DNA from 2 places in the Paenibacillus sp. J22P51 genome. Region 2 is predicted to be linked to the other one. Evidence: riboswitches for the same ligand, from Rfam matches in the RefSeq annotation. Region 2 holds a riboswitch; the other holds the start of a gene.
The links. A riboswitch is a leader RNA that binds a small molecule or an ion and turns the genes downstream of it on or off. The one in region 2 is predicted to bind cyclic di-AMP.
Positions count from the first base shown of each region.

Region 1: another riboswitch for cyclic di-AMP. It lies ahead of AC58QC_RS18930 (stalk domain-containing protein); the one in region 2 lies ahead of AC58QC_RS10980 (C40 family peptidase).

Region 1 covers NZ_JCAUAZ010000008.1:247,430-262,616, forward strand. The annotation lists gene AC58QC_RS18910 (response regulator) at 1-469, opposite strand, end outside; gene AC58QC_RS18915 (sensor histidine kinase) at 496-1,563, opposite strand; gene liaF (cell wall-active antibiotics response protein LiaF) at 1,588-2,250, opposite strand; gene AC58QC_RS18925 (PspA/IM30 family protein) at 2,382-3,038, opposite strand; cyclic di-AMP (ydaO/yuaA leader) riboswitch at 3,193-3,344, shown strand; gene AC58QC_RS18930 (stalk domain-containing protein) at 3,349-4,140, shown strand; gene AC58QC_RS18935 (YjcZ family sporulation protein) at 4,299-4,403, shown strand; gene AC58QC_RS18940 (molybdopterin molybdotransferase MoeA) at 4,777-6,054, opposite strand; gene moaA (GTP 3',8-cyclase MoaA) at 6,084-7,088, opposite strand; gene mobA (molybdenum cofactor guanylyltransferase) at 7,173-7,787, opposite strand; gene AC58QC_RS18955 (MOSC domain-containing protein) at 7,784-8,428, opposite strand; gene AC58QC_RS18960 (molybdopterin-dependent oxidoreductase) at 8,528-9,877, opposite strand; gene AC58QC_RS18965 (hypothetical protein) at 10,057-10,440, opposite strand; gene AC58QC_RS18970 (alpha/beta fold hydrolase) at 10,622-11,419, shown strand; gene AC58QC_RS18975 (ROK family protein) at 11,409-12,623, opposite strand; gene AC58QC_RS18980 (class I SAM-dependent methyltransferase) at 12,701-13,411, opposite strand; gene AC58QC_RS18985 (YjcZ family sporulation protein) at 13,662-13,769, shown strand; gene AC58QC_RS18990 (ABC transporter substrate-binding protein) at 13,839-15,187, opposite strand, start outside.
Region 2 covers NZ_JCAUAZ010000004.1:3,771-18,957, forward strand. The annotation lists gene AC58QC_RS10950 (AIM24 family protein) at 1-220, shown strand, start outside; tRNA gene AC58QC_RS10955 (tRNA-Gly) at 323-397, shown strand; tRNA gene AC58QC_RS10960 (tRNA-Arg) at 404-480, shown strand; tRNA gene AC58QC_RS10965 (tRNA-Pro) at 501-577, shown strand; tRNA gene AC58QC_RS10970 (tRNA-Gly) at 595-665, shown strand; gene AC58QC_RS10975 (GNAT family N-acetyltransferase) at 983-1,489, shown strand; cyclic di-AMP (ydaO/yuaA leader) riboswitch at 1,615-1,777, shown strand; gene AC58QC_RS10980 (C40 family peptidase) at 1,780-2,667, shown strand; gene AC58QC_RS10985 (hypothetical protein) at 2,853-3,512, shown strand; gene yyaC (spore protease YyaC) at 3,691-4,224, shown strand; gene AC58QC_RS10995 (ABC transporter ATP-binding protein) at 4,292-6,361, shown strand; gene AC58QC_RS11000 (CcdC protein domain-containing protein) at 6,931-7,533, opposite strand; gene AC58QC_RS11005 (hypothetical protein) at 7,698-7,994, shown strand; gene AC58QC_RS11010 (HAD-IA family hydrolase) at 7,988-8,623, shown strand; gene lspA (signal peptidase II) at 8,763-9,239, shown strand; gene AC58QC_RS11020 (hypothetical protein) at 9,336-9,686, shown strand; gene AC58QC_RS11025 (DNA topoisomerase III) at 9,777-11,924, opposite strand; gene AC58QC_RS11030 (sensor domain-containing diguanylate cyclase) at 12,104-13,723, shown strand; gene AC58QC_RS11035 (NAD(P)H-binding protein) at 13,745-14,428, shown strand; gene AC58QC_RS11040 (Dabb family protein) at 14,486-14,779, shown strand; gene AC58QC_RS11045 (choice-of-anchor I domain-containing protein) at 14,879-15,187, shown strand, end outside.

The DNA of each region.
Region 1 (15,187 bases), on a different contig from region 2:
GGTCCGTTAACTCTTCATGCGGTTCCGCTGCTGGTTTCGGTTGCCGAAAGCGGTTCATGATTTTCGAAGCAACCTGCGACTCCAGAATCGATTGCCCTTTGGCCGCGGCCCTAATCGCTTGCGCGATTTCAGATGCCCGCGATGTTTTCAACAAATAGCTGAATGCACCCGCTTCGATGACTGGATACATTTTCTCATCATCTAAGAAGCTCGTCAACACAATGACCTTGCATTCCGGGTACAATTGCAGTAATTTTCTAGTCGTTTCTATCCCGTCCATGCCTTCCATGACCAAGTCCATCAGGACCACATCGGGACGATATTCTTGGGCTAGCCGAATGCCATCGTGACCATTGCTCGCTTCGCCCACAACCTCAATGCCATCTTCTGTCCCGAGGACAGCCGCAAGTCCGATTCTGACCATTTCATGATCATCGACAAGTAGTACTTTGATTAAGGTGTCGTCCATTCGCTTCTCCCTCTCTATGTACAGTCCTAATTCTCGATCAATTGAGGATCGTTTGCTAGTAGCGGTACTCGAATCTCGATACGTGTTCCTCGGTCAGGTGCTGTAATAATATCGACAGAGCCGCCGATTTCGTTCACGCGTTCCTTCATAGACACAATGCCATAGGAAGTCAGCTTTTTCGCATCAAGCTCGAAGCCAACACCGTCATCGCGGATCACTAAACGAATGCCATCCGAACGATGCAGCAGCTTCACTTCCAGCTTATTCGCCTTAGAGTGACGCAGCGCATTCGAAAGCGCTTCTTGCACGATTCGGAATAAGTGATCTTCAATCCCTTTGTTCAAGCGGATTTCCTCATCCATATCCCAACTGATCGCCATAGGAACCTTGGCTGCTAACTCTTTCAATAGCTCAACAAGCCCCTCGGACAATCGTTTTCCTTCCAAATGGATCGGCCTCAGATGCAGCAATAAAGCTCTCATTTCGGATTGCGCGACGGAAGCCATTTCTTCAATAAGATGAATTTGCCGTTTCGCTTTCTCGAAATCCTTATCCAGCGTCCGACCTACGGCTGTTGCTGTCATGGAGATCGCGAACAATTGCTGGCTAACCGCATCATGCAGCTCGCGTGCCAACCGCTGGCGCTCTTCAATGACCGCTGACAGCTTGGCTTTCTCTGTAAGCTCAGCGTTACTATTAGACAATCGTTGGAGAGAGGTCACCTGCTCTTCCCATCGCTTCATAATACGGCTGAGTTGTTCACCTAAACGCCCTATCTCATCATCGTCTCCGTTTTGGAAGCCTTCACGGGCAAATGTTCCTTTTTCTAATAAAATCATCGTCTCCATCATCGGCTCAAGTCTGCGAGTTACCTTAGAGCTGTTCCAGTAACCGAACACCGCGCCAATCACACCCAGAATCAATAAAGCCATGAACGAGAATTTGACACCCTGCTGCCAGCTGGCAAAGGGCTCGATCAAATGTCTTGAATTCAAGTAATATAGCATAGCACCGAAAACAGCGAAGCTAAATAGGATAGATTCCCCCATGCTGCGCCATATCATATTCGTTAAACGTCTTTTGTAGCCGTCCACTTGGTGATGTACCCCCTCCAGCCGTTACAATACTTTAACCTTGATATCTCCTACGATGAAAGAGAGAACGAGTTTCACCCGATGGTCGCAATGTTGATAATTCTCCGATTGCCATACCACTTTGTTCATCACACCTGCTTCACGTTGTTCGGCTACATGAAGCTGCCCGAACATCACGGAAGCTGTAACGGAAACACCGATATCATCGGGTACCTTTATATCAATATCTCCTACAACACCCTGTAGGATGACTGTTGTTTCCTTTTGTTCTAAAATCGCCAGCGAGAGATCAATATACGTTTCTCCCACCAAGTACCATGTCGAAGTATTCCGTAGAATCCAAGGCTCTCGGCCGAGACGTATGCTATCTACGATCTTTTGCTTTTGTGTGTAAGTCTCATCTTTATGAACCTGCTTGGATCGAATAAAAAAGAAACCTAATGAAATCAACACAACCGAAATAGCGATTGTGAGATGATCACCAAATAAAATGACGGCACCGATCCCCATCAGCACATAACCCTTGCGTTCTTTACGTGAACGAACACGATGAATGCCCAGCAATATAAGGATTACGGCCATTATGGGAAAAAAACCTACGGTATGATCCAGAAGCAAAAAAACACCGGCTCCAATCAGCACAAGCGCTGTATTCCGGCTGCGGTTATTTTTCGTATCTTCTCCCATCGATGCACCTCCTCTTGCTGCCATTTCTCTTTCGTTCATACGATTCCTAGCATACCATAAGAATGGACGACCTCCAAGATGCAAATCCTTATCCCGCAAGGCTTTGCTTCCGTGGAGGTCACGATCCATGGCTATTTTCTGCCGCGCGGGTCTCGCTCATCGCGCGAGCGCTGCTCTTGCTGCCACTCATGCTGCAGCTTGCTGCGCAGCGAACGCAGCTCATGCTGAAGGTTGCCACCGGCCTCCTTCAGCGTCTCCTTCGACAGGCGGCCCGCCACGCGGAGCCCCTGCAGCGCTTCCCGGCCGAGCTCGCGGCCGGTGACCTCCAGCTCGCGCCATGTGTCGCGAGCCTCTTTGCCGTGCAGCCCGCCACGCGGCTGCCCATCCTCGGCTGCGTGCCCGGCACGCAGCTCGCGCAGTTCCTCTGCGAGCGCCAGGCACAAGTCCTGGCTGCTCGCGTACTGCGCGCGGTAGTGCTCGCCAGCGGCTTCCTCGCGCAGCTTCTCTTGCAGCGCGAGCCGCGCGAGGTCCTCTTCGCCGGCGCGCATCGCCAGCTCGGCCTGCTCGCCGCGCAGCTTCGCCATCTCTTCCGCTCGCGCGATGTGACTGCGCAGCGCAATCGTTGCCTGAAGCGCTTCTTCATAGCGCTCCTCAAGCTTGGCAATGGTGCCATCATCATAGACGCCTGGCGTCGTTTTTCCAATGGTCTCCTGCCAGACGGTTTCAGCCATTTTGCCAATTCGATCAAATATATTAGTAGGATCAATTTCCCGATTCTTATTGTTCATGTCTATCGCCCCTCACCCTTCATCATACTCCTATCGTAGCTCAATTTCAGAAAGTCTAAAACCGACTATCGACTGTTTTTGAACCTAGACCTAAGTCTAGTATATTTGTGTTCACCCATAATTTGGTCGTTGTTCGAGCCTGCGTGCGATGATAAAATATTTGAAGCCGAGTCTGGTGCATAAATAAGGCACTGGTACGGGGGACGAAATACTTGGGGTGAATATTTGCTTCGGCTTGGAGCAGACTAGGGAGAACCTTCTTCCCGAACCCGTCAACTAACCTCGAAGGCTCATGAAGGAGGATTACCAATTGAATAAGCTTACCAAAGGGTTAACTAGCCTTGCCATTTCACTATCTGTATTGGCAGGAGGCTTTCTTTCCCCATTTTCGGCTCAAGCAGCTGAAATGGAAGTGAAAGTGCAAGTCAATGATGACCTGATTCATTTCCCAGATGCACAGCCATTTCTGGATGGCAACCACACAACCCAAGTTCCACTTCGGTTCGTAACCGAGAAGCTTGGTTATACCGTGAACTGGCAAAAAGAAGGAAATCAAATTAAGGTAACATTAAATAACAACAAACATACGATTACCTTGGTATCCGGAGAAAAAGAAGCCAGCATCGATAATACCCCCGTGGTCTTAGAGGGAGCTTCCCAGTTTCAAAATGGGCGAGTTTATGTGCCGCTACGTTTTCTTTCCACCGCTGCAGGGGTTCCTGTACAGTGGGATGCTAGCAGCAATTTAGCCATTTTAAACAAAGATGGCGGACATCATGCACCAGACTATGAAATTTTCGAGTCCACAGCTTATTCGGCAGATCCTTCTGAAAATGGTGGTTATGGAGCCTTTGATTACATGGGCAACCCACTTGCGATCGGCACAGTTGCTGTTGATCCATCCGTAATTCCACTTGGCACGAAACTTTATATTGAAGGTTATTCTTTTGGTGGGCTTCCTACAGGCGGTATGTACGTGTATGCGACAGATACCGGCGGGGCCATTAAAGGAAAGCGAATGGATATCTTTGTTCCAGGTTCAAGGAAATCCTTACAAAGCTTTGGCATTCAGAAAATTAAAGTGTATCAAATTCCCAATTAGTAATTGAAGAAAGCTGCCTTGAGAATTCACTCAAGTGCAGCTTTTTTCGTAGGTGAATGTTCCGATGAAAAGAGGGCATTCGTCCAATCAACATATATCCCGCCTTCATATGATGTATAGTGTTTTACCCATATCAATTGAAAACCGGAGGGGATACTATGTCAGCTGTAGGTAGTTGTGGAACGCCAGGATACGGAAATTCTGTAGGCGTTATTCTTGTTCTTTATGTGCTGTTGGTCATTATTCTTGCAACTTTCTATTAGGACCATGTCCCGCTAAACTTTCTACATTGAAAATAGACCCGCCTACTGAAGCACTCATTTAGAGCTTCAGCAGGCGGGTTTCTTTTTATTTAAAATTGATACCACTTGTTCGTTGTGTCAGGATCTGCTTAAGATGACCTCCAAGATAAGTACCCGCTTCCATGGGGGGGATGCGCGCTCCCCCTTCCAGTTCACATTCACCACTGCTGAGTTAAACGAGTTTCCGAGCCTATCTCCCTCAATGGCCGATTTATAACTAGTTGCAAAAAAAGACGCTACAGCTGACCCTCCTGACAGACGGTTACTTGTTAGCGCCAAATATTTGATGATATAGCGTATATCATTTTATTTATAAAAGTATAAGTTCACTACGTTATCTCGTTGTATAGACCTTCACAATATGGCCACGCTGAAAGCCTTGCCCACCTGCTGGCAGCCAAATCAAGCAATCTGCATCCTTGATCGACACCATAATACTCGACTTATCAATGCCAGCTGGTCTCACCCATAAGGTACCTGCTTCGATGCGTGTTGTCCCCCTTATATAGCGAGGATAGGCGGACGGTTTATCATAAGGAACATCTAAAAAGGCTGTAAACTCTTCCGCCACAGGACGCTGGCTCCCCAGCATCGCGTTAATAATGGGCTTAGCAAATAGCTCGAAGCCAACGAACGATGCCCCGGGATTACCGGACAGCGCCATTAACAGCTTTCCCTTCCATAGCGCAGCACTCGTCGGCGTGCCTGGCCGCATGGCTACTTTGTTAAACAACAGCTTCCCGTCGAATCGACCGAATAGATCGACAAGGACATCGTAATCGCCAACAGAGACACCGCCTGAAGTCAGAATGAGGTCGACATTAGGCAATACGGCCTCAAGTAAGGCTTCCACCTGCTGAGGATCATCAGAGAGTGCCGGCATGATCAAGGCCGATCCCCCAATTGCTTCCACTTGTACCGCCAGCATGTAGCTGTTGCTATTGCGTATTTTCCCAGGCTGCAGCTCCTGTTCGACATGTAGAAGCTCTGACCCCGTTGAGAAAATAGCCACTCTTGGCTTCCGGTACACCTCAACCTCTGAGAAACCGAAGGTCGCCAAGATCGCGGCTTCTCCTGGACCAATTCGGGTTCCACGGGCGATGACGAGTTCCCCTCGGGCAACTTCACCTGCAATTGGCGTAATATTACTTGCCGCTTGCACATTTTTCTTAATTTTCACCTTGGGATCAATGGAAGACAGTAACTCCTCCTGCAAGGAATCCGTCATCTCCAGCATTACAACAGTATCAGCACCATCTGGAACAGGCGCCCCCGTCATGATACGTGCAGCGGTCCCTGCCTGAATCGTCTGCTGGGGCATGGTACCGCTTGGAATCCGCTCGATCACATGTAAGATAACCGGTGCATCCGGTGATGCCTCTGCGATATCCAGTGAACGAACAGCATACCCATCTACACCCGATCTGCGGAAATGTGGTACAGCATGATCCGCATAAATATCCTTCGCCAACCTTCTGCCGAAGGACGTCGGCAGCGAAACGGACTCCGTCTCCGTGGGTTTAACGTGCTCGTAAAGTGCGGCTCGCGCCTCTTCGACCGAGATCACATTACGGCCAAACCTAAGCTTCATTTCGCTGTTCGCCTGCTTCACTTGCTTCCAATGCCCCCCATGCCCTCTAGCTAGCCGCCGATTTGCGACATTCTGCGATTAGTTGGTGTATGCGACTGCTCTTCATTCATCAAAGCCTGAGCCATCTCGTGGTTTTGCGGTTTAATATCCAGCGCTCGGAAGAACAAGTCTTCCACCGCAGCAACATCGCCAATATATTTTCGGACATTAAATTCATCCGACCAATACAAGCAAGGCTTGATATTCCCATCTGCCGTCAGTCGCAGGCGATTGCAGGTTTCACAGAAGTGATCGCTAATCGGATGAATAAGACCGAAGGAACCTAATGCCCCCTCAATGCGATAATTCTGTGCAGGGCCATTGCCATAAACCGCGTCGGAAGCTTTAGCTTCCCAACCCATTTCCTTGCAGCGATCGAGGACTGTCGTAAGCGATAGGTAACGGCTTTTCCAATCCTCATCTTGATGACCGATTGGCATATATTCAATAAATCGAACTTGAATCGGGCGATCAATCGTCATTTGTAAGAAATCAGCGATTTCATCATCATTAATGCCTTTCATCAGCACCACATTCAGCTTAATCGGCGTAATACCAACACGATAAGCTTCTTCAATCGAGGCTAAAACACGGCGAATATCCCCGCCACGCGTGATCATCGAGAACCGATCTGCTTTCAACGAATCCAAACTAATATTTACACGAGTTAACCCTGCTGCCCGAAGCTTCTCAGCCCGCGATGCAAAGTAAATCCCATTCGTAGTCAATGCTATATCTTCAATACCGGGAATCTGTGATAGCATGCCGATCAGCTGCTCCAGGTTTTTACGAACCAGAGGCTCTCCGCCGGTTAATCGCAATTTGCGAACACCAAGACCAGCTAATATACGGACGATCTCTGTTATTTCATCAAAAGTTAACAGCTTCTCATCCGGCTCAAATTCCATTCCTTCTTCCGGCATACAATATACACAACGCAAATTACAACGATCGGTCACTGAGATGCGCAGGTAATCATGCATCCGTCCAAAACGATCCATTAGCAGTTTTGGCATAGAAGTTCACCTTCTCTCTCTGTCCATTATGGCATATTTCCTGACAAAATCCTAGATTTTAAAGCATTTCATCTGAAATTCAATTCACAATGGTAGATTTACTAACATGTCTTCATATTCTTCTGGTGTATTAATATTCGTAGCAAAATTCGTTCGGAGCCCACGTTGCACGAACTCATCCGTCCCTACAGCACGCCAATCCAAATGATCAAGCAACCCCATCAATCGATAGCTTTGTTGTTGAAGCAGGAGTTCAGCCTCAGGCCCTACCTCTCTGGCATAAATCCCATGGAGGGGATGCAGGCGGCCCTCAATTTCCGGGATGACCGCATCCACATTCGACTCTCGGCATACCTCTTCCATGACTCTAGCTGCATCTGCAGAGATGAAAGGCATGTCGCAGCCGACTATCCATAAATGAGTCCCAAGAGCAACGCTGGAGGCGGCATGAATACCGCTCAAAGGGCCCTTTTGGAGATAGTGGTCGCTCACACACTGCACGCTAATCCCCTCTACCTCAGCAAGTAATGGCTGCAAAGCCTCACTTGCATTTGTTACCACGATAATTTGCTCGCACGCGCGCGACATTTCTTTCAGTTGTCTTAGCAGAATAGCTTCCCCCTGCACAGGTAAGAGCGCCTTGTGTCTCCCCCCCATACGGCGATTCAAGCCTCCTGCAAGAATGACTCCTGTTATCATGCTTCGAGCTCCATTAAGCGTTTCCTGAATGATTGCTTCCAGCTTGCAGAAAGTGCATCGACAGCAAGAACTCTTTTAACCCCTTCAATATTGAACTTATCGTGATATTTCATCTGATTGGCGAACGCAACCGTCACACCCGCTTCATCTCTAGTCATGCGTCTCAACTCGGAACCAGGTGCGATAATACCTTCCTGCAGCACGCGAAAATAATACCCCGTATACCCAGTCTCCTGAACGTATAGAGTTGCTTCTGGCCAATCCATGCGCTTTGCTAACTTATGACAAGGCTGTCTGGGCTGTGAGACCTGAACGATAACCTCATCAATGGCAAACGTATCACCGATACAAAGCTCATGCTCCTGCAAACCGCGAATCGTGAGATTTTCACCAAAGGTGGCGGCATCCAACTTGTGTCCTCGCTGATTTTCCCAGTAGGCATAGTGCTCCTCTGGATATACACAGATCGCTTTATCAACACCGCCATGTACCGTCAGATCAGCCTGCCCATCCCCGTCTATTTGCACCTTCGATACAAACAAAGAGGAGCTGACCGGCGTCTTATAAATCCCCGTGGTCAGCTCTTTGCCTTGATATATGATTGTTTTGGGTAATCCCACATTGATCGATGTAATTTGCATGGCAAATGTCCCTCATTTCCGAACAGGATTCTTTGCCCTAACTATATCAAATTCCTTGCAAAAAGTCAGTGTCCGCATTCATCCATCTATGACCTAAGGTTACGTGTTCGATTTACCGACCCAAGCATCGTTATCATACCCTCGCACTTCCCAATACCCCATATGCTCCTTCTCGATCAACTCAATGCCTTGCAGCCATTTCACTGATTTATAAGCATACATCTGAGGTACAATCAGTCGCACAGGTCCACCTAATTGCTGTGGAATCGGCTTACCATCCATTAAGACAGCGACCATAATATCGTCCCCATTGGCCTGACTCAAAGAAAGGGCATCGGTATACACTTTATCACCCGAATAAAATTTCACAAATTTAGCGGATGCTTGAACACCCGCCGCCGCTAACAGCTGTTTCAGCGGAATGCCCTCCCACGTACATTGGTATACAGACCATCCCGTCACGCAGTGGAAATCACTAACCTGAACAGTACGCTTCAGCTTCAGGAACTGCTCCCAGTTCCACGCATTGGGGTTATCCACGAGACCGGAAATCGCGAATCTCCAGGTGTCTGATGAAAAAGCCGGAATTTCCGTCACCGTGTAGATACGGAAATTCCCTTTTGCCCCTCCGCCTACGACAGCGGCGGAGTCGGGCAATGGCTCTGGCGGCGGCAGCATGCGATTGCCGTCGTTCGCCACATACTCGGCGGTCGACGATCCGCCGGTATCGAACGCGCCTTTTATCCAGCGATAAAAGGCTGGGCCGATCGCGATCACGAGCACCAATCCTGCGACTAGTCGCAGGAACGAGGCGCGTGTGATCGGCGATTCCTTCAGCGCGGCGATAACCGCCTGCGCTGCTGTGCGCCTTCCAGTGGCGTCATCTGTCGCCACTGGAGCTGTATCCGCCGCTGCTGCGCTCGCGGCGGCATCTGTGACCGCCTGCGCGGATGCTGGCGGTCTGCCTGCGGCAGCGGCTTGCTCGAGCCGCTGCTGGCGCTTCAGCCATCTGCTGCGCGAGATGGCGTGGTACACGGCATACGGCACTCCGACCCAGGTGAGCAGGTCATGCACGAGGAGTGCCGCGTTGTTCAAAGCCGGTGGCATGTGCCGGAACTGCCACAGGATCACGCCTGATACAGCCCAGCCGATCAGGAGCGCGAGAACAAATGCCAAATTCGCGCGTTGGTTGCGCCGCGCGCGAATTTGGCGCCAATGCTTGCGGATCATTGGCGCATACACAATCATGAGTACAACTGAGGCGACGCCCAAATAAATGTGGAGCTGCTTCAACGTCACACGAAATGCTCCAAGATCCCCTCTGATCGCACCAATACTGAGCACAATCCCTGTCACCGTCAGCAGCACCAAAAGCCAAGCATTCCAGCTATGTATGGCGTTTAACCGCTTTCCAAACGACTGCTTCAGCCAACCTCGTTTTGACTCCACCCTCGCCACATCCTTCTTAAGATACGTTCAACCTTGTCATACACTAATCATAACGTAAGAACCTTAAAATAGGTTTAACAATGAATAAATTTATCCCTCCACCGATTATCCAGACAAAAAGAAAAAGGTCAAATCACGTCGGTAACGGATTTCACCTTCAATTCCATGCATATATGAAATTAGCCGCCAATACGAATCTTCCGGTATGTATCGATAAACGACAGGACATCGACCCGTTTCCCCCTCTTTTTAGCTACGCGAGCCATTTTCACAAGGGTAGTCCAGAACTCATCTAGAACAGGAGACTCAAATCCATTTTCTTTCGGTTCTTGTGTTAATTTATGTTTGTTTTTGTAGGAAGTGCCTTCGTCCGAAATCAGGTATTGAATTTGACTTTTTTTCCATTGCTCCCCAGATACATAGCTGACACCCATTTCACGCATTTTTTTACGAACAGAAGTGACAGGACGCGATAGTTCTCTAGCAATGACTACTGGCGGACATTCCGAGGAAAGGCGAATTAGTTTGTCCAGCTCTTGGGTGGACCATGGTTTTTTCGTCATATCAAAAATCTCCATTTCGTAAATATGAATGTTTCGTTTTGCCTATTCTTGGTGTAGTACAAAAGGTATAATCAGAGAATAGCAATGAAATGTTAAGTAAGTATGAGTTAACCATAATGAAAGTATGAAGACATAACTTTTTCGCTATATTTTTCAAAAACAGGTCCTTGGAGGGTGAAAAATGATGAAAAAACACATTAACGGAACCGAATTATTCGTTCAAGATCAAGGTCAAGGAGCCCCTGTTATCCTGCTTCATGGTTTTCCGCTAGATCATCGCATGTGGCAATCTCAAGTTGAAACCCTATCAGCCAACTATCGTATACTTACACCTGATTTTCGAGGTATGGGGCAATCTGATTTACCACTCACGCCGATGTCCCTCAATCAATATGCACAAGATATTCTCGGTCTCATGGATGAATTAGGGATACAAAAAGCCACCATCGGAGGCTTCTCCATGGGTGGCTATGTGGCTTTCGCTCTATTGCGTCTAGCGCCTGAACGCTTTTCAGCATTAATCCTAGCTAATACTCGTCCCGAGCCAGATGGGCAAGAAGGACGTAAAAATCGCATGAACATGGCTGTCTCTCTATATGACAAGGGAGCCGCGGCAGCCCGGGATGCCATGCTGCCTAAGCTTGTAACGCCAGCCACCCAACAAGATCAGCCTCAGCTTTTAGATAACTTGAAGTTGATCATGGACAGCATGCCAGCCGAAGGTCTTGTCCATGCCAGCATCGCGATGGCGTTCCGCGAGGACTCCGTACCTTTGCTCAACTCCATCACTATACCAACTCTCGTTATTGCTGGTGAGCAGGATGCGATAGCACCACCGGATGTTATGAAGTCAATGGCTGATCACATTCAAGGCGCTAGCTTTCACGTAATCCCTGATGCTTCTCATCTTACCCCGATGGAGAAACCCGAAGCCTTCAATGCGCTGCTTCTAGAATTTCTACAAGGTGTTACGGCTTAACGAGCTGATCCATGACCATGACGGCTGCACCGATGGCAAGTGCTTCATCGCCTAGCTGGCCTTTGCTGAAAATAACCTGATAGGCGGGGTAATAATACGTTTTGCGGATAGCAACCTGTGTTGCTGTCTGGAAGAACAGCTCCCCGCCTGTAATCAAGGGCCCCCCGATGATCACTTTCTCAGGGTGCAAAATATTCAATAAATTCGCAAGGCCGATCCCGAAATAGGTCGCAGCCTCCGTCACGATCTCCACGGCCAGGAGATCATTTTTTTTGAGCGCCTCCATAATATGCTGGTAAGTAACCTGCTCTGGATCCTCGACCATATGTATGAGTACAGAGGATCTCCCCTGCTTTAAGGCTGATTTCGCCGCCTTTTCTATCGCATAGAGAGAAGCGTAAGATTCCAATGCACCGTAATTGCCAGATCGGTCTCGATGGGGAACGCCATCGGTTTGAATTATCATTTGACCCACAGAGCCTTCCATATCAACGGCCCCATAGATGACCTTGCCTTCAGAGACCATGGAAGATCGCAAACCGACTCCTGCATGAATATACAGCAAGTGCTTGAAGCTCCGTGTTCGTTGATGCCAGGATTCTGCCAGAACGGCGGTGTTCGCTCCATTGTCCAGCAATGTAGGAATACCTAACTCCCGACTCAGCCATTGACAGATCTCCACATGCCTCCACCCATGTGCAGGGAAGTAGGATGGCTCCAGAATAACGCCTGACAACCGGTCTACAGGTCCTACTGCGCCGATTCCCATCCCCAACAATTCTGACGTTTGAATACCATGCTGCACAAGCATGCGCTTGGCTTCGGCAACAATAAGCGGAATCAGCACTTCGGGGGTCATGACCTCAGTCATTGACCAGCTCTTGGTTTCCAGCTTATTCATCCCTAGATCGACAAGAACCAACTTGGACAACGTTCTGGAAATTTCAACGCCAAATATATAAGCATAGGCCGGATTCTTCTCATACAAAATCGGCCTACGCCCGCCCGTAGATGCACCAAAGCCGGATTCCAAGATGAGTCCCTGGCTCGTTAACTCCTCTAACAGTCGCGTCAACGTCGAAACTGTCATGCCGCTTTGGTCTAATAAATCTATTTTCGAAACCGTCGTTTGACGCGCAATCAGCTCGTAAACTTCCTTGGCTTTACGGTTCGAAATTCGTTCTGATATCACTTCTACGTTCAAAAGAAGCAGCCCCCAATGATAATCTTTCTCATATGATTCGCCATTAAGGAACCAATATCCTGCTTATTTTCCTTTCCTTACTCTTTGGAGCCAATCATGAGGGTATAGCCCATATACGGATGATATTTGTTAACAAGCTCATCATATCGTGCTGTAATCTGCCATACACGCGGATCCATGAACGATTGTCGATCAGATAAATGAACAGGATCTGGATGCTGAACCTGATCTTCGAACATCGTGAGCGGGAAGGGATGTATACCTGTCGAGGTGACGGAGCTGAACTTGTTGCTCTCAAAGAGTTCTTGCCATTCCTCCAGCTTATAGATCTTGCTCACGCCATAGAAGCTGCAAAGGGCTCGATGGATGCCCGCTGTCATCTCTTTTACTTTAATTACTTCTCGGTCATACAGCTTACCTCCCGGCTTTAGTACCCGATAGTACTCAGATACGGCTTTCTGAGCATCTGCGAAGTTTGTGACCGACTCCACCATCACTACATCAAAAGTATGAGCTTCAAAAGGCAGCTGACATACATCTCCGATCAAGAAATTTACTTGAACTCCCTGCTTCTCCCCTCGAATTTTGGCTTTGTTGATCATCTCTGAACGTATATCAACGGCCGTGACATCACAACCCTGCTCTGCCAAATAACAGGCCGTTCTTCCTGTTCCGCAGCCAACCTCCAGCACCTTTTTCCCTTTTTCGATCGGATATTTATTCAATTGCTCGATGGTCTCTCCAAATCCCCCGGGATGTGCGTTTCCTATCCCGAGCTTCGCTAACATATCCAAGTAATCGATAGCCCTTACACCTCCGCAATGGCATTACTTTCTTTTTCTACCATATGGAAGGCTCCTGCCACTTGTTCAACTTCTCTCCGCTTTTTTCTAAAAACAGGCTTCTGCCTAAAAGTGGATATCGTCCCGATAGATTTAGGCTAAACACCCAAGCAAATCAAAACATCTCTCCATAGGATAGTATTGTCTCTCATTCGCTTCCGCGGAAGAGCATTCCTAGAGATGGGGGGTGACATATATGGGTGTTGCTGTAGGTGCTGGTGCAGGTTATGGTGGATCGTCTGCTGCTGTTGTTCTTGTTCTTTTCGTTTTGCTCGTTATCGTGACAATGACTTTTGTTTGGTAATTAGCCATACATGTCTGAAAAATAAGGAGCCAAGGCTCATTGAGCCTGGCCCCTTTTACATAGAACAATTTATTTCTTCGAGGCTGCTAAGAACGCATCCAATTGCTTTTGCTTTTCAGCGATAATTTTATCAATCCCTGCTGCTTTCATTTTATCTTGATATTTCGGCAAGGAAGCATCCATATCCACAGAACCTGTATCCATAGCTGCATCGAATTCTTTACCTACGTTGACTGCAGCAGCTACTTGTGTTTTGACAGGCTCTGAGTCGAAAGTAAAGCCAAGACCAGGGGATTTTTTACCTGTTTTGTTAAACTCTTTGAATTTATCCCATTTTTGCGGATCTTCATTATCATACAGATAGTTCAAGAATTGGTTACCGAACTGCCATGCAGCACCGGGTGCATAGTTTTTACCAGCATCTGTTGCTTTGATGATGTTCTCAGACACTTTCGTGTAGTGAGTACCTTCGATACCGAAATTAATCAAATTGTTCAATTGTTTATCCGTATGCAAGAGGTTAATCACCATCATCGTACGAGCTGGATCCTTGGACGTTACGGAAATACCCAGCATAGAACCCGCCGTGTCGCCAGTGGAGATTGTACGTGGTGTCAGCTCGATTTGGCCAAGCTTGCCTACCAAGTTAGTTGCATTCGCTAACTCACTATCTTTACCAGGCTTCAAAGAAGAAGTAATCATGAAAACATTTCCGGATTTCAAAGCATCTTGACCAGACAGTTGCGTTGTTGCCGCATCTTTATTGATATAACCTTTTTGCATAAAATCACGTGTTAATTTCAAAATTTCTTTGTATCGCGGTTGATCCCATTTCGGAATAACCTTCGTATCCGTGCCATCTTTCATAATAACACCTGGGATTGTACTATCACCCAGATAGTCATATTGAGCCAAATAGTGCGCATTCAAGTTATCCCCATCGCGAAGAAAGAATGCTGTCATTTCTGGTTTTTTCTCTTTGACTGTTTTGAGGACATTTCCTAGATCTGCCATCGTTTTAACAGCAGCCATATCGATTCCTAACTCTTTCGCGATATCAGAACGATATACGATTCCACCTGAAGCTGCGAGTTCCTTGTTCGTTGGAACACCATAGTTTTTGCCATTGATTTTAGCGCCTTGCAAGAACGCCGGATCCAAGGAATCCGTAATCCCTTTACCATATTGCCCCAATAGGTCATTAAGTGGCATTAGCGCACCTTTACCTACGTTAACTGCATGACCATTCCATTGAGCTGTGAACAAGATATCGAACTCTTCACGGGATGCGATCATTAAGTTCGTTTTGTTATCCCATTGACCCCAGTCGATTGGCATCAATTTGATCGTTGCATTGATTTTTTCTTTCAAAACCTTATTCATAGCCTCTTCTACTTTGGCTTGATCCGGTTGTGGCG
Region 2 (15,187 bases):
TGTTGCTTATCCGCGGCAGGCCAAGCTGCGACTTTGTGTATACGGTAATACACTGGCTAGTCAGCATATGAACTATCACTGGGAGATCACTGGCCATGGACATGTGCTTATGCAGCCTTGTAAGCCTGATCCCAAGTTGGACGAGCATATGAAATCGGATAGCTTGCTGCGACGTATAGCTCGGGAAGTGCTGCCTTTTGGTGGAGTTTTCATCAAATAATAAAAAGATTGAAAAAAAAGTTGCATTTGTCCCGAATACCTGATATATTATTCCTTGTCGCCTCAGAGAAACTCTTACTGAGCGAGTGAGAAATAACCGTATGCGGAAGTGGCTCAGCGGTAGAGCATCGCCTTGCCAAGGCGAGGGTCGCGGGTTCGATCCCCGTCTTCCGCTCCAATATTTGCGCCCTTAGCTCAGCTGGATAGAGTATTTGACTACGAATCAAAAGGTCGGGAGTTCGAATCTCTCAGGGCGCGCCATTTACACTTTATCTTCACTACGGGACGTAGCTCAGCTTGGTAGAGCACCTGCTTTGGGAGCAGGGGGTCGCATGTTCAAATCGTGTCGTCCCGACCACTTTAGAATTTTTATATGCGGGCGTAGTTTAATGGTAGAACTTCAGCCTTCCAAGCTGATCGCGCGGGTTCGATTCCCGCCGCCCGCTTAAATAAAAAAGATCACCTTCGGGTGGTCTTTTTTATTTATGCTAGGCTGTGAAGAGAGCCCATAGAGGGTTCGACCGTCCGTGCACACTTCTGAGAATAGGCTATGTAGGACGAGCGTCCAAATATACCACCAGTTGCTTCCGTAGGAAGCGTTATAATAAGCATTTGGAGTATTCCCATAGAGGTTCACCCATTCATGGGTCATGCGTTGCCAGCGGGCTTTCCTACTGCGGCACATGCTTTTTATCAAAGTGGTAAGGTGTTGCATGATCAGAAGGCTTTGTTGGATACCCTAATCTGAAAGGAGATGCCAACGATGGAGTTAGTTGATTCATTTAATGATGTATTCGAACTGATGGAATCCGCTTTTCCTGATACGGAGATAAGGACCTATGAAGGGCAGCGAGCGCTGCTTTCGCATCCTAATTACAGAATTGATGTCGAGAGGGAGGCTCATGGGCAACTGCTTGGCTTTGTGGCAAGTTGGAATTTCGGTACGTTCCGATTTGTGGAGCATATTGCAGTCCATACCGCGATTCGGGGCGGAGGGATAGGCAAACGAATGCTGACGACATATATGAGCAGCGCTGCAACGCCTATCGTACTTGAAGTCGAGCCGCCAAATACGTCGGATGCCAAGCGGAGAATTGAATTTTATGAGCGGTGCGGCTTTCATTTGAACCTATTTCCCTATGAGCAGCCTCCTCTCAGAGAAGGGCAACTGTCATTACCTCTCCAAATCATGAGTTATCCTCATCCGTTGACGGAAAAAGAGTTTGGGCCCTACAAGAACACTCTCTACGCAGAGGTATATAGGCAGTAATGGTAAGGGCACCTCAGGATAATAATCTCTGGAGGTGCTTTTGTTCATGTGGCACAACCCGAAAAGGAAACACTTACCACCGCGAAAAGGTTGTCAGGCGAAAACGAACTGTGCTAGTCTAACATAGACAAAAAATGCCGAATCTCGGAGCATCAAAAGCTCCGGTACGGGGGACTTCTTTACTTGGGGTGAATGGATGCTTAGTTAGTCTTAGACTAATGGAGCGCACTAGGGAAAACCTCTTCCCGAACCCGTCAACTAACCTCGGAGGCTTCAAGGAGGACAATGTTTTGAAACTTTTTACAAAAAGTGTTATTTGCTCATGCGTTCTTTTGGGCGCAGCCATCTCCATGTTCAACGCTCCATCAGCTCAAGCTGCGACAGACACCTCTTCGGTGAAGGTTCAAGTGAATGACGAACTGGTGCAATTCCCTGAAGTACAGCCGTTTATTGACACAGAGGGTAAGCTTCAGGTGCCACTGCGTGTGCTGTCGGAGAAGCTAGGTTATCAAGTGGACTGGGCGAAGCAAGGTGATGAAGTTGTCGTCACCCTAAAGAACAATGAGCAGGCGATTCAACTAACAACGGACGAAGAGCAAGCGGTAGTCAACAGTAAGTTAGTTGAATTAGAGAGCAGTCCGACACTGCTTAAGGGAAATACCTTCGTTCCTTTGCGTTTCATAACAGAGACGTTTGGATCTCCGATTGCGTGGAATGATGCGAATAAAATCGCCATCGTTGAAGAGGACGGTAAGTCCCATAAGCCAGCATGGATTGCACCGCCACCAGCAGCCGCCCCAGCACTAAAGGTCGTTCAGCCATCCGTTTCAGCTCAAATTATTCAAGCTGCAACGACTTTTAAAGGAACGCCTTATCAATGGGGAGGAACAACACCCAAAGGTTTTGATTGTTCTGGATTCGTTCGCTACTTGTTCGAGGCCAAAGGCATCGAGCTGCCGCGTACCTCTGTCCAAATGTATGATCAAGCAGGTGCAAGAGTGACGGATTTGAAAGAAGGAGATCTCGTATTCTTTGCTTCAAACATCGTCAATCATGTGGGCATCTATTTGGGAAATAATCAATTCATTTCCGCGACGACGTCCGGTGGTGTAAAGGTCGATAGTCTCGCTAGCACCTATTGGAGCTCCAGATATGTAGGGGCAAAACGCGTGCTTTAAGCTAAGGACTAACACAAGTAGAAGCAAGTTGTTTAAGAGCGTATGTTCGCTAGGGCTTTCACAATGGAAAGCCTGGCGGGCAGATGCTCTTTTTTTGTGCGAATATCTGCGATTTTTATCGAATTTTTGAGAATTATAGCCTATAATGGAGAAATGGTTGGAAGAAAGTAGGTGACGCGTGCGACATGCAAGTCAGTGTCTGGAAAAGCTGGTTTCATAAAATTAAATTGTCGGGTCGAACAGATCGCATGTATAGCGTAGAAACGGGTCCTGCCATACCGGAAGATATCCGGGAAGTGATTGGGCAATTTTTTCAAACTTATAACCATTTCAAAGGGGCAAGGCAATTCCAAACGGATACGTTTATTAGAGAAGTATTCTACGCGACCAAGCAAGATCCAAAGGATCAGCGCTCCATAGATGAGATGGAATCGTATATTCATAGCAAAAATACACATCGATTGCGATTGAAATCGTACATCATCGATGAGTATTTACGCATTGGTGAGAAGGTGTGCATGATCGGCGTAACGCGGGAGTTTAGCAATGCGCATCGAAATCGTGTGCTTTATTTTATCGTGAATGAGGATGGGGCTTGGCGGTTTCATCATATCGTGAGATCACACCATGGCAAAATTCTTGAGAAGTTTCAGGTGAAGGAACAGGTTGGATTTGTGGTAGGGGATGATAAAGTGGCGCTTCTCTTTCTGACACATGCCGATTCCGCAGACGCTTCCACCTATATGTTGGGTGATTATGTCCATACGGAAGGCTATCTGGAAGTGGAACAAGAGGTAAGCGGTCAGCTCTATTATCGAGTCGTACGGATGAACCGTGTACATTAATTGGTGACTGATCAGAACAATCAAGCAGCATGAATAGGCTTTGCTCCGTTGAGTAACGCTTATTTGGTGTGCGCAAATGAGGGTGCTGAAGTGGACATGTGCCACCTCCATATGAAAGAATAGAATTATCATGCATCAGGTGAAGCGAGATGTGTACATGCCTGAAAGGGAGGCAAAGATGGAGAAAGAACCCATGGAGCTGCAGGAGCAGTTTTGGAAAAAGGTGAATGGTAAGCAGTTGGGCCAGTTTCTGCAAAAGATTGCCTTGAGCAACAAGCTGGATCCTCGGAGGTTGGCTTTTGTATGTATAGGGACGGATCGCTCGACAGGAGACTCTCTGGGTCCGCTTGTTGGGAGTAAACTTGCAGAGCTTGGTTATCCACATGTCATTGGAACGCTAGCGGCACCTTGTGATGCCAGTAACTTGGCGTTGCGTTTGCAGGAAATTCCACCGAATGTCGTGGTAATTGCGATAGATGCTTGTTTGGGGCAAAAATTGAGTGTGGGCCTGTATCAACTGTCGAACCAGCCATTGGCTCCCGGAAAATCAGTGGGAAAGGTACTGCCTCCTATTGGTGATTACACGATTGCGGCGATCGTGAATGTGGATGGACCTAGGCAGTACAATGTGCTGCAAACAACTTCGTTATATCATGTGCTCAGAATGGCGGATGAAGTGACAAGTGCCATAACGTATGCAATTCCATTGTAGCGGAGGGCAGCAAGAGGAGAAAGATCGGAGTGATAAGTGAGTGATAGGACCAGGTGGACCAGGGGGAATGGGGCGGCTTTCCGACCGGAATCGCCCGAAGGCGAAGTTGAAGGATGTATCGATACGCAGGATTTTGTTTTTGTTCAAAAGGTATTGGGGACAGCTCTTGGTGATTATCGGTTTGGCGCTGCTTGCGGCAGTGATCGGGTTGGTCCCTCCCTTAGTTATGAAGGAAATTATTGATACGGCAATTCCACAGGGGCGTGTCCAGCTATTGTCTGTGATGGCGCTGCTGTTAATTCTGCTGCCTGTGCTGAGCGGTGTGCTTGGCGTGTGGCAAAACCACCTCAATACCAAAGTAACTCAAGGGGTTATTCGGGATTTAGGACAGTCGTTGTTTCACAATTTGCAGCGGCAATCGATGTCTTTCTTCACGGACGCGCGCTCTGGGGAAATTGTTCAGCGGATCACAGGTGATGTGCAATCCGTGCAGAGTGTAGTGACCTCCATCGTTGTATCCTCGATCACGCAGATCGTGATTGTCTTCACGACGATTGGCATTTTGTTTGCGCTTGATTGGAAGCTGGCGATCATTTCGGTGCTCATCCTTCCGCTTTTCGTACTGCCTGTGAAAAAGGTGTCGAAGCTGCGGAAGGCACTGCGGCTCGAAACGCAAAAAGTGCGCTCAGACATCACCTCGCAGCTGAATGAGAACTTCGGTATTTCGGGTGCGTTGTTAACGCGGATTTTTGGGAGAGAGAAGCAGCAAGAGCAGGAATTCACGAAGATGAATCAAAAGGTGATGGATCTCGAGCTGCGGCTCAATCTAGTTGGCCGTTGGTTCGGGATGGCAACGAGCACGCTAGGGCCGTTAGGCACGGCGATTATTTATATTTATGGCGGCTACTCCGTTATTAATGGGGATATGACTTTAGGCTCTATCGTTGCGTTCACGGCGTATTTGGGGCGGTTGTATATGCCTGTAGGGACACTATTGAACCTACAAGTAGAGGTTGCGACGGCGCTGGGGGTATTCCAGCGGATTTTTGAGTATCAGGACATGGTGCCTGATGTCATGGATGCTGAGGGCGCGCGCCAGCTAGGGCAGGTGGCGGGGCGTGTGAGCTATAAGCAGGTGTCTTTTGCTTATAAGTCAGGGGAAGTAGGGGGATCGGGGCAGAAAGGCAAGGCAGTGGATCAAGGCCAAGGAAGGACGAAAGGGAAACCGGAGGATCGAAGCAAAGCTGGGCGTGAAGGGAAGTTAGGGGACCTAGGCGGTGCAAGGGAGAAGCTGGTGGAACTAGGTGAAGCAGGGCAGATGGGCAGACCGGTGGAGCCAGGCGGAGCAGAGCAGAAGGGCAGAGCGGTGGAGATCGGCGAAACAAAGGAGAAGCTGGTGGATCTAGGTGAAGCAGGGCGGAATGGCAGAGAGGTGCAGTATGCGCTGCGCGACGTCACCTTCGAGGCGCAGCCTGGTGAAATGGTCGCGCTCGTTGGACCTAGCGGCGCAGGGAAGTCGACGCTGATCGGGATGATTGCGCGGCTGTACGACCCGACGGCCGGCGTTGTTGAGGTCGACGGCGTGAACGTCCGCGACGTGGGGTTAGCGTCACTGCGTGCACAGATCGCATATGTGACGCAGGAGTCTTTTCTGTTCCACGCGACGATTGGCGATAACCTGCGCTTCGCGCGGGAGGACGCTACGCGTGAGGAGATGGAGGCCGCTTGTCGGCAGGCCTACATCCACGATTTCATTGTGTCGCTCCCCGAAGGGTACGACACGATGGTTGGAGAGCGCGGCCACCGGCTCTCCGGTGGCGAGCGCCAGCGGATCGCGATAGCTCGCGCGATCCTGAAGCGCCCGCGCATCCTCATCCTCGATGAGGCGACGTCGCACTTGGACTCGGAATCCGAGTCCTATGTGCAGGCGGCGCTCGAGGAACTGATGCAAGGGCGCACGACGCTCGTGATCGCGCACCGCCTCTCCACGGTGCTGGCCGCCGATCACATTCTGGTGATCGAGGCGGGCAGCGTCGTGGAGCGGGGCACGCATAGCGAGCTGCTTGCACTGGAAGGGCTGTACGCGCGGCTGTACAGCACGCAGTTCGCGAAAGCTGCCGAGGAGGCTGCGAAGTAGGCGGGCTTGCTCTTTCCGCGGCATTAAGGCCCGAAAAGGGCCTTAATGCAGAGCAGGATGCCCTCGGCGCACCAAATAGCGCCCCTAAATGGCGCTAAAAGCGAGAATCGCCCACCGAATTGGCGTCACAGGCAGATTAATCGCCTACTGGCGATAAAAAGGGATATTCCCCCAGGTCAATTGACCGAGGGGATATCCCTTTCTTGTTAAGTACCTAATTTGTTTAAATGATCAAGTGTGTGTAGGAGTAGAGGGAGAGAAGTTGCTATACACCACCAACCGAGGTACACCGACATAACTACCCCGCCCATTGGTTTAATCCAATGGGTTGCTCTAAAAAGTAGCCAAATAATTGATTTGACTGGATAATTCCACTCAAATCAGAGAAATAGGTTCTTTTTAGGCTATTATTCGGTTAGCCCACAGGATAAATCCAATGAACTGCTTATTTTCAGCTTCGATTAGGAGAATATAGTGTATTTATCCAATGAAATAGCGCCCCTACGTTCCGCATCTTCACCGCTAAAGCCGGAATCCGACAAATAGCGTCCTCACGTTCCGTTACTCAATTACTCCACCCGAACGCTCGCCTGAGGGCTGGCCGCTCCCACGCTGGAGCTGCCATTGCTGGCAATCTCGCTGTCATCGCTTTCGGCCAAGGCGGCTGGATCCAATTTGGCACCTTCACGCAGTAAGTAACCGAAAAACAAGACATAGTACGACACGATGATGAAGAAGACACCGGCGGTGACGGGATCTTTTGTAAACTGAGAGAAATCTGCAGGAGAAATGTTAGTTGTTGATCCCGTGGAAATCGCGATAGCAGCGTAGCGATACGCAATGCGGCCAAGGAATAGAACTAGGACTGTGACTTCAATCCACAGATGTGTGCGATAGTACCAGCCATCACTCCGATGCTCGAAGCGGGTATGGCGAATCGCAGTTCGACCGAGCAAGGCACCGCCTGCAAGACCGATTAGATAGCCGATGAAATGGATGGGATGCACGAAACCAAGGAGGAAAATGATCATCCCGAATAGGCTGAACAGCGACAGACGAAAGGTGAGTCTGCCTCGCGAAAGTTTTTGAAAACCAATGGTGCGCTTCGCCCGTCGATAAATAAAAAAACCAAAGATCAGAAAGGGAATCACATAGTGTAATGTGTCCTGCAAGGGGAAGCACCTCCAAACCTGTCATTATACATCCTAATTGTAGCAAATTTGGACGGTCTATCGTGTGAAATGTTATTCCGTTTACAAAATTGTGTCATACACTTAATAGTAGTTCGATAAACTTACTATTACACACTCAAAGTGCCGCAAGGAGTTGACGGTAAATGGCTCTGATCACTCATGTTAATGTATGTAACGAAGTTAATGAAATTTACTGTTGTCTTCGTAATAAAGTTGTGAAACTGGACGCGCAGCAAAAAGATCAGTTTTGCAAAGGCTGTAAAATGTTCGCTGGTAGTGCAGTGGGCTACGAACGAGGCGTTTCCTGTGTGTGGGAGGATATGCGAATCATAGGTAATCCGCATGTGGTCTTAGATCCAGCACAGGAGTTTAAAGATAATCAAATTCGCCAAGTGCCGCCCGAGGGTCCGGCCTTTTTTGTATATACACCCAGATGGTAAAGCACGTACTGTTTGATTTTGACGGGACACTTGTCGATTCTAGGGCGCTTCTGGTTAAGCTCTATAATGAAATGGCCATCCAATATCGTTTCCGCCCCATTCGTGAGCAGGACTTGGCCCCCTTACGTTCGATGTCCATTTCTGAGCGCGTAGATCGGTTAGGGGTGCCTGTGCTCCAAATACCGAAGCTCATGGTGGCAGGGCGACAGCTGTATCACGAGAATATTCGATCACTGCAAATCGTGCCTGGTATGAAGGAGGTCATTGCGAGGCTCTCCACACAAGGAGTCAAAAGCTCGATCCTTTCTTCCAATTCCGAAGCGAATATCCGTCTATTCCTGCGAAAAAACAAGCTGGAGGGTGCGTTTAAGGAGATCATTTCAGCGAAGCATATTTTCGGCAAGCACCACTCCATTCGCAAAGTGATGAAGCAATGGGGAACCACGCCCACGCGCATGATTTATGTTGGTGATGAATTGCGGGATATTGAATCCTGTAAGAAATTAGGCGTGCCGATCGTGGCTGTGACATGGGGGTACGACTCTCCCCAACTGCTGCTCAGTGGAAATCCGGACCACATCGCAAACACGCCTGGAGAGCTGTATCGAACGTTAATGAGCTTAAGTTGATGTTCAAAAAGGATACAGGAGCCGCCTCAGAGTCATAGGACTGGGGGGGCTTTTCATGCTGCGCAGAATTAGCTGTTCACCTTTCTTTTCAAGTAATATAAAGAGGTGAGGGTTGAAGCCAAACGAGGGGAGAGGTAACATGCTATTTTATTCAATTATCCTAGTGATTGCGGCTGTCGATCAGCTGTCCAAGATATGGATACGATCGGTAATGGAGGTTGGCGAATCCATGCCTTTTTATAAAGATGTCATTTCGTTTACTTATTATCAAAATAGCGGGGCAGCAGGCAGTTCGTTGCAGGGATGGGCTCCCGTATTAGGCATACTGGCTGTTCTCATTGTTGCTGGAATTTGGTGGTACCGTAGACAAGGAGGTCTTCCAGGTACTCTAAAACAAAGCGCAGCTGCGCTCCTGGTCGGTGGGGCCATAGGTAATGGAATAGAGCGGCTTCTATTCGGGAAGGTCACGGATTTCATCGTCATTCATTCAGGAAATGGTGTCATGAATTTTGCTGATATTGCGATTAATTTTGGTGTCGTGCTTTACCTTTTGGACATGCTTTTTACACAAAGAGGTAAAGGAAAGAAGAAAAGAGAAATCCTCAAATTTTCATAGGTATAGAAGCCCTTAAATCTAGAGGAGCTTGTATAGATCTAAAGAACTATTTGTGGTATCCTTCATGTAGGAATACGAGAGTGGAGGGATGGTCACATGAAAGCGGATCGACAATTACTTGTTGACGAGTTTTTTGCGATGATTCGAAAGTTGAACCGCACGGGTTCCGATATTATGCATGTGAGGGAATTTTTCTGGCGATCCTCTGAAATTCGCGGATGTATCCCGCCAACCGTCGAGTTTATGACGGTACTCAAAGCGTATAATGCGGTGCTTTTTCACGAGTTTCGTAAATCACTTGTGCCACAAACAAGTATGCATATTTTAGCTAACGTTTATATGGAAGCTGGAGATGCGCTGGTTAGTCTGGGTATCACAAGTTTGGAAGAGCTCGAATTAGCGGTTAAAGGAAGGATATTGACGAAAACGCAACAAGTTGTCAGTTAAAAGCAAGCTATAAACATGCCGATGCAGGTATTTTCTCATAGTGTAAAAGCCCAAGCGATGAAGCAAGTCGCTTGGGCTTTATTCTTGGTATTAGTCTTCCTTCTTCTGCTGAAGGGCTGCGAGCAGCTTGTCGGCCAGCGAGTTGCCAACCCCGGATTGATCCGAGAACTTCTCGATCAGCTGACGGTTCGCTTTGGCAGTAGCCTTGCGTCCTCCACCCGTAGATTCGCCGTCGATTTTCTCAACGACATTGCAGGGACGACATTGAAAGTATTTGCCTGCTTTACCCGTGTGAATTTCCATCTTCTTGTGGCACTGTGGGCACCGATGGTTCGTTAATTGCCCATCAGCTTCACGTTTATAGGAGCACTCACGGCTTGAACATACCAGATAGCGTCCTCGTTTGCCTTTGACTTCTTGAAGGAATTCACCGCAATCAGGGCATTTACTGCCGGTTAAATTATGCGGTTTATACGCGGCTGAGCTGCGTTTCACTTCATCAACCAGCTCCGCTGCCTTCTTGCGAATACCGCTAAGGAAGGCATCCATGCTCCCTTTGCCTTTGGAGATGCGTTCGAGCTCTTGCTCCCAACGAGCAGTAAGTTCAGGAGAACGCAGCTCCTCGGAAGCTAGCTCGATGAGCTGAGTGCCCTTGCCGGTAGGGATGAGCAGGGAGCCCTGGCGCTCAATCGTGTCAGAGGATACAAGCTTCTCGATAATATCTGCGCGAGTCGCAGGTGTGCCAAGACCAAATTTCTCCATCTGCGATAGCAAGGAAGCCTCATTATGGCGAGAAGGTGGCTTCGTTTGTCGACTTACTTGCCGAACATTACGAGCGGTTACTGCGTCTTTCTCAGACGCTTGTGGCAGCAGTTGACCGGCATCTTCTTCGGAATCGTTGTCTTCCCGATCCGGATCGGTGAAATCGGTGGCGCCATACACCTCTTTCCAGCCAGCTTGCTTCACGACTTTACCGGAAGCATAGAGCTTTTCGCCAGCGATCTCGATCGTTAACTTCGTTTCATCGTAACGGCAAGGACCGCTGAATAAGGCTAGGAATCGGCGAAGGATCAGATCATAGAGCCGCCGTTCGTCTGCGCTTAACGTAGCGAGTGAGATCGCTTCTCCTGTTGGGATAATAGCATGATGATCACTAACCTTGGTGTCGTCGACGATGCGCTTCGTGATGGTCAGCGGCTTACGGATAAAAGGTGCGGCAAGCGCCGCATATGGGCCAATGGCAGCCCCTTTCAATCGGCCGAGCAGGGTCGGTACCATATCTGAGGTCAAATAACGCGAATCGGTTCGCGGGTAGGTGACCAGCTTATATTGCTCATATAACCGTTGCAGGACATTCGACGTCTGTTTGGCGGAGAAGCCGAATTTACGGTTCGCATCGCGCTGCAGCTCGGTCAAATCATAAGCCAGCGGGTGTGGAATCTGCTTCTCGGTCTTATTCACCTGCACGATACGGCCGCTCTGACCTTGCAACTTCGTTGTCAAGGCATCGGCGCGCTCGCGGTCAAATATACGCGAGTCGCCAGTCTTCGGGTCCCGCCACTGGGCGCGAAAGGACCCGAGCTCGGCTTCGATCAACCAGTAGTCGACGGATCGGAAATCGCGGATTTCCGACTCACGGTTGATCATCATGGCCAGCGTGGGCGTCTGTACACGCCCAGCGGAAAGGGACGCGCCGAACTTGCTTGTCAGCGCGCGGGTCACATTGAGGCCGATCAGCCAATCGGCCTCGGAACGGCAGACGGCTGCTTGATACAGCCGGTTGTAGTCAGTGCCAGGCTTCAGCTGCGCAAAGCCTTCGCGAATCGCCTGATCCGTCTGCGACGAGATCCAAAGCCGTTTGAACGGCTTCTTCCAGCGGATCAGCTCCATAATCCAGCGCGCGACGAGCTCGCCTTCGCGCCCCGCATCGGTTGCGATGATCAGCTCGGATAGGTCACCACGACGACTGAGATGCTCGATTGCCCGAAACTGCTGCGACGTTTCTTTCATGACCTTGAGCTTCATTTTGCTAGGGATAATGGGCAGATCTTCCAGGTTCCAGGTCTTGTACTTGGGATCGTAATCATCGGGCTCAGCGAGTGTAACGAGATGGCCGAGCGCCCAAGTGACGACATATTTGGCACCTTCGAAGTGGTGTTTTTGCTTCTGGTTACAGCCAAGCACGCGAGCAATTTCTTTGGCTACGCTTGGCTTTTCGGTTAATACGAGAATTTTCATCGGGTTAGCTACCTCTTTTCTACTTACCAAATAGCATAAGCGAAAGGGTCCTACTTTTCAAACGGACGATTTTACGAAATATTCACACGTTTATGCTGGAAATCAGCGAAATCTGTCTATTTTTGTCTGAATATAAGGTATACTGGAGATATATAGAAATAAAAAGGGGGGAAACCTCGATGGGGCCTATGTTTTCTCTTTTTTCCAATCATACCATTAAAACACTTCAACTCTGGATATGCGCAATCATTGTGTTGCTGGCTTTTTCGATCATTGTTCCTTTTTACTTCATAGAGAAGGGAAATCGGTTAGAAGAGGCAGGGGTTCAACTCAAGCAAGTGATCGCCTTGCAGAGCTTATATATCGAACGGTGGAATCAAGAAAAGCTGGATGCAATTAAACGCTTCGCGCTTTCAGATAATGCGAAGCTTCATCGGATTGGCGATTTGAAACGAGAGTTTCAAGATTATGCGAAGGTGAACTCGGAGTTTTATTCCATTACCTTTGTTGAGGAGGATGGCTATATTCGCACAGATACGAACACGTTTTATGTGGGGGATCGTGTGTACTATAACCGGGGCAAGGAAAAGAAAAGCTACGTCTCTGGTGTCTTGATGTCGAAAGAAAATGGAGAGCCCGTTATTACGTTCTCGGCTCCTGTCATTGGCGATCATAATGATTTTAAAGGGATCGTTCTCGGTATTGTCACACTCGACATGCTGAATAAATTGATGGCGCAGCTTAGCTTCGGGGATACGGGGGAAGTCTATGTGCTTGATGCACAGGGGAATATTGTAACAGCCTCCAAGCATGCGGAGAGTAGTGCAGTAACACACCGAGTTACGTCTGAAATTTTCCAACGCGCCAAGGCGGGTAGTACTGATCAGAGCGCGTATATTGGATTCCGAGGTGAACGCGTATATGGACAATATAGGTGGTCCCAAGGGAAGAATTGGCTTGTCGTTGGCGAGATCACACAGAAAGAAGTTTTCCAAAAACTGAATGAATTAAGCATGACGATTATTTTCATTTCATTGATCGCACTGCTTCTCAGTATTGCGGCTGCCGTGATCACCGCTTCCAAAATCGAGAGGCCGATTCGATATTTGCTGCGTGCCACGAAGATCATCCAGAAGGGGAACTACGATTACCAGATTGATGCGGATAAAATAAGAAAAGCTCCCGTGGAGCTGCGTCAATTAGTATCTACGTTTAATCTGATGTCCGATCGGCTGAAATCGAATATTTCGCTTTTAGAGCATTCGGCATGGATGGACCAACTGACAGAAATACATAATCGACGATACATGATGCTAGCAGGAAATAAGCAATTGCAGACGTGTATTTTATCCGGCCAGACCTGCTCCCTCTTGATGATGGATATTGATCATTTTAAGAAAATTAATGATACGCATGGTCACTTGGTCGGTGATGGCGTGCTTCATCATGTTGCAAGTCTTTTGAAGCGGTATGCGGGGGAGGATGCGATTGTGGCGAGGTACGGCGGCGAAGAATTCATTCTATTGCTGCTGTGGAAAGATGCTGAAGAGAGTGCCAGATTAGCCGAGGAATTGAGAAAGCTTTTAATTGCGGAGCCTTACAAAAGAGATAACCTTTCGGTCAAAATTACGGCAAGCATCGGTGTTGCGGAATATTCCCCTACATTGGAATACGGAACCATGGTGCTGGAAGATATGGTTTCTCGGGCAGACCATGCCTTGTACCGGGCGAAGTCTGGCGGAAGGAATCGTGTTGAAGTGGATACCAAATGGCCATATGATGAAGATGATCATGTTTAAACTTGAAGTTGGAGGCGTGCTATGAAAGGGAGAACAGCGATTGTTGCGGGAGGAACTGGCTTAGTTGGACAGGAACTGCTCAAACAGCTAGTGAACGATCCAGACTATGACAGGATTATTGCGTTAGTTCGTAAGAAGTTAGACGTAGAGCAGCTTCGCGGGCATGGGAAGCTGGAGCAGCGGGTAATCGATTTTGGTAAGCTGGGTGAGAGTTTGAAGGCTTCTGAGATTGCACATGCGCACGTGTTCTGCACCCTAGGAACGACGATTAAAAAAGCAGGCTCCAAACAGCAATTCCGCAGAGTTGATCGAGACTATCCCCTGCTGCTTGCTGAAGTGGCTAGTAAGGCACAGGCTGATGCATTCGCAATTGTGACTGCCATGGGTGCAGACCGCACCTCCTCCTTTTTCTATAATCAGGTAAAGGGTGAGGTTGAAGATAAACTGCGAGGGATGCGGCTTCGCGCGTTGTACCTGCTTCGGCCTTCTCTGATCCTAGGTGACCGTGGGGAGTTTCGACTAGGTGAGAGGCTGGGCAGTATCGCGTCACGAGCCATAGCACCGCTGATGACAGGACGTCTACGGAAGTATCGCCCCATTCATGCGAGCACAATTGCAACGGGCTTAATTCGAGCGGCGAAGTCGGGGAAATTAGGGGTTCAGGTGCTGAGCTCGGATCGGATTGCGTCGATAGCTGGTAAGTGATAAGATTAGTGTCGTTTATCATTAATATCCTAAATAAAATAGAAAGAGGTTCACAACATGATTGATCATATCGTCCTTGTAAAATTTGGTGAAACAACAACGCAGGAGCAGCTTCAAGAGGTTGTTGATCGTTTTAAAGCGCTGCGTGCTCATCTGACGGGTATCGTGGATATTCAAGCGGGTCTTAACTTCTCTGAGAAGAATCAAGGCTTTCAAGTGGTGCTATCCGTGCGTTTTGAAGATCGTGCTGCGTTAGCTGCTTACGGTCCTAACCCCGAGCATCAAGCGGTAGCAGCGTATATTCGTGAAGTTGGCCGTGTGGATAGCTTGGTCGTGGATATCGAGATTTAATATTTACCTAATCTTTAAATTAAAAAAGGATGGAATTAACAATACTCCTCTATGCTGAAAGAACATCTTTCGAATAGAGGAGTGTTTGTGTTGAAAAAAATGATGAAAACAGCAGTTGGCGGGGCTATGGCAGGCTTATTGATCGTAGCTGGATTAGTTCCAGCTTACGCGTTAGCAGAAACAACAGATCTCCCATTACGGGCGACGATTGAAAGTATGGAAGGCAAAGTAATCTGGAATGAAAAGGATCATTCGATTGAAATTCAAGTTGGCGGTGTACAAGCACTCGTGAAACTGGACTCAACAGAGGCTACTTTTCAAGGGAAGTCCATTCAATTGGATAAAAAGCCATATCTCCTCGATAGTCATGCACAACTAAGTAAAGCTGCTTTCAAGACGATACAGGAT